Regions from separate parts of the Exiguobacterium sp. ZWU0009 genome, predicted to be linked through region 1. Evidence: a T-box and tRNA genes for the amino acid it is inferred to sense, from the RefSeq annotation. Region 1 holds a T-box; the other holds one or more tRNA genes.
What was found. A T-box is a leader RNA that pairs with one kind of tRNA and senses whether it is charged. The one in region 1 lies ahead of serS (serine--tRNA ligase), so its partner is inferred to be a tRNA-Ser.
Positions count from the first base shown of each region.

Region 2: it has a tRNA-Ser gene. The T-box ahead of serS (serine--tRNA ligase) is inferred to sense a tRNA for this amino acid. The anticodon was not compared.

Region 1 is NZ_CP018057.1:20,720-23,161, forward strand. Features, by position in the region: gene L985_RS00075 (D-alanyl-D-alanine carboxypeptidase family protein) at 1-783, shown strand, start outside; T-box leader at 796-1,003, shown strand; gene serS (serine--tRNA ligase) at 1,065-2,342, shown strand.
Region 2 is NZ_CP018057.1:722,491-724,932, forward strand. Features, by position in the region: rRNA gene L985_RS03680 (23S ribosomal RNA) at 1-656, shown strand, start outside; rRNA gene rrf (5S ribosomal RNA) at 759-874, shown strand; tRNA gene L985_RS03690 (tRNA-Asn) at 881-955, shown strand; tRNA gene L985_RS03695 (tRNA-Ser) at 982-1,072, shown strand; tRNA gene L985_RS03700 (tRNA-Glu) at 1,094-1,168, shown strand; tRNA gene L985_RS03705 (tRNA-Met) at 1,179-1,252, shown strand; tRNA gene L985_RS03710 (tRNA-Asp) at 1,261-1,336, shown strand; tRNA gene L985_RS03715 (tRNA-Phe) at 1,344-1,419, shown strand; tRNA gene L985_RS03720 (tRNA-Tyr) at 1,451-1,534, shown strand; tRNA gene L985_RS03725 (tRNA-Trp) at 1,539-1,609, shown strand; tRNA gene L985_RS03730 (tRNA-His) at 1,619-1,691, shown strand; tRNA gene L985_RS03735 (tRNA-Gln) at 1,702-1,773, shown strand; tRNA gene L985_RS03740 (tRNA-Gly) at 1,782-1,856, shown strand; tRNA gene L985_RS03745 (tRNA-Cys) at 1,863-1,936, shown strand; tRNA gene L985_RS03750 (tRNA-Leu) at 1,973-2,053, shown strand; tRNA gene L985_RS03755 (tRNA-Gly) at 2,058-2,128, shown strand; tRNA gene L985_RS03760 (tRNA-Gly) at 2,167-2,237, shown strand; tRNA gene L985_RS03765 (tRNA-Gly) at 2,276-2,346, shown strand; gene queG (tRNA epoxyqueuosine(34) reductase QueG) at 2,434-2,442, shown strand, end outside.

The sequences.
Region 1 (2,442 bases):
AACGACACGGAGTATGCGAATGCATCTGGTCTAGATGCTGTCGATGCAACCCTTCCAGGAACGAATTTGATGACAGCGACCGATATCGCCTTACTCGTCATTCGCTATATCAAGGATTACCCAGATGTCCTCGATGTGACGAATAAAACACAGATGAAACTTGATGGAGAGGTCTTGAACAACTCGAATAAGATGCTGGCGAAGGAAAAATTCGCATATGCCGGCATGCGGGGGATGAAGACCGGAACGACTGATTTAGCAGGTTACTGCTTCGCCAGTGTAACGACACGGGATAATATGACGCTTGTCACGGTCGTCATGCGAACGGATTCCGATCAAGCCCGTTTCAAGGAAACGAAAAAGCTGCTCGACTATGGTTTTGCGACGTTTGAGCCGTTGACGTATTATGGAAAAGGCGAACGGATCAAAGACGTTCTTCCGATTAAAGGGGCAACCGTCCGAAAGCTAGACGTCGTCACGGACGGTTCATTATACGTTACGGTCTTAAAACAAGCGGAGACGAGGGAACCACGGTTCGACTTCTCTAAAACAACGGCTCCCGTGACGAAACAAGAAATCGTCGGTACGGTGCAGGTCGCGGACGATGGGATCTATCTACCAGGATTTGAGACACCTCGCGTGAATTTGTATAGCGCGACTGCCGTTCCACTTGCGAGTGTTCCGACGCGTCTCGTCCGCGCTTGGACGGCTTGGTCAAAGCAAATTGAACAAGCGATTCAACAATCGACTCTTGTCAACTTCCAAGGCGATGGTGTAAAGTAAGACTAATCTCATAAAGATGCTATGAACGGACCAAGTAGATGTATCGATACTGTTAAGAGAGCTAGTGGGTGGTGTGAACTAGTCAGATCGATGGATTGAATCGAGCCGGATCGCACACCTTGCGAACAAGGTGCGGGTACGCCCGTTATCGCGTCTTAAGTTGGCTAGATATGTCTAGCAATGAGGGTGGCAACGCGGATCCAGGTGATTCGTCCCTTTTCGGTAGGAATACCGGAAAGAGACGAGTCGCCTTTTTTTATGACATAAAGGAGGAATTACAGATGATTGATATTAAACGATTACGCCAAGATTTTGACGCCATTCAAGAAAAGTTAGCGCACCGAGGAGAGGACTTAACGGACATGAACCGTTTCCTCTCACTTGATGAGAAGCGTCGAGAACTGATTGCGCGGTCAGAAGTGTTGAAAGCAGAACGAAATGAAGCGACGAAAAAAATTGCTGAACTCAAGCGCAATAAGGAAAACGCGGATGAAGCAATCGCTGCGATGCGTAGTGTCGGAGACGAGATCAAGACACTTGACGACGAGTTACGTGAAGTCGAAGCGACATTGAACCAGCTTCTCCTCGGTATCCCGAACATTCCACATGACAGCGTACCAGTCGGTTCTTCTGAAGACGATAACGTCGTCGTGCGTGAAGTTGGTGACAAACCAGCGTTTGACTTTGAAGCAGTTCCACACTGGGATTTGATGGAGCAATTAAAAATCGTCGACGTCGAGCGTGCCGGAAAAGTCACAGGTAGCCGTTTCGTTTTTTACCGCGGAGCCGGTGCACGTCTTGAGCGGGCATTGATCAACTTCATGATGGACCTCCATCAAGATCAGCACGGCTACACAGAAATCTTGCCACCACTCATGGTCAACCGTGACTCTATGACAGGAACAGGGCAACTGCCGAAGTTCGAAGAGGATGCGTTTAAAGTCGAAGAGACGAACTACTTCCTCGTACCGACAGCAGAAGTTCCGGTGACGAACATGCACCGTGAAGAAATCCTAACTGCAGATCAGTTACCGATCGGTTATGCGGCGTACAGCCAATGTTTCCGTTCAGAAGCAGGTTCTGCCGGACGCGATACGCGCGGTTTGATCCGTCAGCACCAATTCAATAAAGTTGAACTCGTTCGTTTCGTCAAACCAGAAGAATCTTACGAGCAACTTGAATTGTTAACAGGACAAGCGGAAACGGTCTTGAAAAAGCTAAAGCTTCCGTATCAAGTGTTGAGCATGTGTACAGCTGATCTCGGATTCACGGCTGCGAAGAAATACGACATCGAAGTCTGGATGCCAAGCCAAGGCGTTTATCGTGAAATCTCTTCTTGTTCAAACTTTGAAGATTTCCAAGCACGCCGGGCACAAATCCGTTTCCGCCGCGAAGCGAACGCAAAACCAGAATTCGTTCATACGTTAAACGGTTCTGCCCTTGCAGTCGGTCGGACAGTTGCTGCGATCTTAGAGAACTACCAGCAAGCGGATGGATCAGTTGTTATTCCAGAAGTGCTTCGTCCATACATGGGTGGTCTTGAAGTGATTCAAGCTTAAGTCAGAAGGGGGAGTAATCCCCCTTTCTGTATTTTAAAAAGTTTTTTTAGAAAAGGTCTTTACACGTTAAAAGGCAGATGCTATCATAATTAATGTCAGG
Region 2 (2,442 bases), 700 kb from region 1:
TTGACTGGGGCGGTCGCCTCCTAAACAGTAACGGAGGCGCCCAAAGGTTCCCTCAGAATGGTTGGAAATCATTCGTAGAGCGCAAAGGCAGAAGGGAGCTTGACTGCGAGACCTACAAGTCGAGCAGGGACGAAAGTCGGGCTTAGTGATCCGGTGGTTCCGCATGGAAGGGCCATCGCTCAACGGATAAAAGCTACCCTGGGGATAACAGGCTGATCTCCCCCAAGAGTCCACATCGACGGGGAGGTTTGGCACCTCGATGTCGGCTCATCGCATCCTGGGGCTGGAGTAGGTCCCAAGGGTTGGGCTGTTCGCCCATTAAAGCGGTACGCGAGCTGGGTTCAGAACGTCGTGAGACAGTTCGGTCCCTATCCGTCGTGGGCGCAGGAAATTTGAGGAGAGCTGTCCTTAGTACGAGAGGACCGGGATGGACGCACCGCTGGTGTACCAGTTGTTCCGCCAGGAGCATCGCTGGGTAGCTACGTGCGGACGGGATAAATGCTGAAAGCATCTAAGCATGAAGCCCCCTCCAAGATGAGATTTCCCTTTGAGTAATCAAGAAAGACCCCTCAGAGACGATGAGGTAGATAGGTCACGGGTGGAAGCATGGCGACATGTGGAGCTGAGTGATACTAATCGGTCGAGGCCTTGTTCTAGCAGATGCATTGTTGATGACTTCAGTTTTGAGGGCACGAGCCTTTCAAAAAAACGAAAAAAAGTCTTGACGTTATGTGAACATAATGTTAAGATAATAAATGTCTGGTGGCGATAGCCAAGTGGTCACACCCGTTCCCATGCCGAACACGGAAGTTAAGCACTTGAACGCCGAAAGTAGTTGGGGGCTTCCCCCTGTGAGGATAGGACGCTGCCAGGCGATCGTTCCGCAATAGCTCAGCGGTAGAGCAACCGGCTGTTAACCGGTAGGTCGTAGGTTCAAATCCTACTTGCGGAGCCATTTATTACTTCTTCACCACGTACAATGGAGAGCTGTCCGAGTGGCCGAAGGAGCACGATTGGAAATCGTGTAGGCGTCAAAAGCGTCTCAAGGGTTCGAATCCCTTGCTCTCCGCCATCATCACTTTCAATTCATAATGGCCCGTTGGTCAAGCGGTTAAGACACCGCCCTTTCACGGCGGTAACACGGGTTCGAATCCCGTACGGGTCACCATTTATAGCGTCGCGGGGTGGAGCAGTCTGGTAGCTCGTTGGGCTCATAACCCAAAGGTCGTCGGTTCAAATCCGGCCCCCGCAATTACATACGGTCCTGTGGTGTAGCGGTTAACATGCCTGCCTGTCACGCAGGAGATCGCGGGTTCGAATCCCGTCAGGACCGCCATTGTTAAGGCTTTGTAGCTCAGTTGGTAGAGCAAAGGACTGAAAATCCTTGTGTCGGCGGTTCGATTCCGTCCAAAGCCACCATCTTTAAAAACAACATGATTTTCCCAATTGTGGGGGGGTAGCGAAGTGGCTAAACGCGGCGGACTGTAAATCCGCTCCCTCGGGTTCGGCGGTTCGAATCCGCCCCCCCCCACCACCATAGGGGCATAGTTTAGCGGTAGAACTACGGTCTCCAAAACCGTCAGCGCGGGTTCGATTCCTGCTGCCCCTGTTTACCATGGCGATTGTGGCGAAGTGGTTAACGCACCGGATTGTGATTCCGGCATTCGTGGGTTCAATTCCCATCAGTCGCCCTCTTATTATTGGGCTGTAGCCAAGTGGTAAGGCACTGGATTTTGATTCCAGCACGCGAAGGTTCGATCCCTTCCAGCCCAGCTTTTCAAGCGGAAGTAGTTCAGTGGTAGAATACGACCTTGCCAAGGTCGGGGTCGCGGGTTCGAATCCCGTCTTCCGCTCCAATGAGTGGCGCCATAGCCAAGTGGTAAGGCAGAGGACTGCAACTCCTTTATCGTCAGTTCGATTCTGACTGGCGCCTCCAACTATTTCTCAATTAAATAGTTTTGCAAGAGATTGTGCCGGTGTGGCGGAACTGGTAGACGCGCACGACTCAAAATCGTGTTCCTTTGGAGTGTCGGTTCGATTCCGACCACCGGTATCTTGCGGGTGTAGTTTAATGGTAAAACCTCAGCCTTCCAAGCTGATGACGAGGGTTCGATTCCCTTCACCCGCTTTATACTTTTTACACAATCTGATGTTTCACCTGATTATGCGGGTGTAGTTTAATGGTAAAACCTCAGCCTTCCAAGCTGATGACGAGGGTTCGATTCCCTTCACCCGCTTTATACTTTTTACACAATCTGATGTTTCACCTGATTATGCGGGTGTAGTTTAATGGTAAAACCTCAGCCTTCCAAGCTGATGACGAGGGTTCGATTCCCTTCACCCGCTTACCAAAAAAGAGCAATGTGTCGTTTTCGCTGACACCTTGCTCTTTTTGTTTAGGAAGGAATCTTAACAGGAAAGGAGTGAGTCGTGATGGATGGT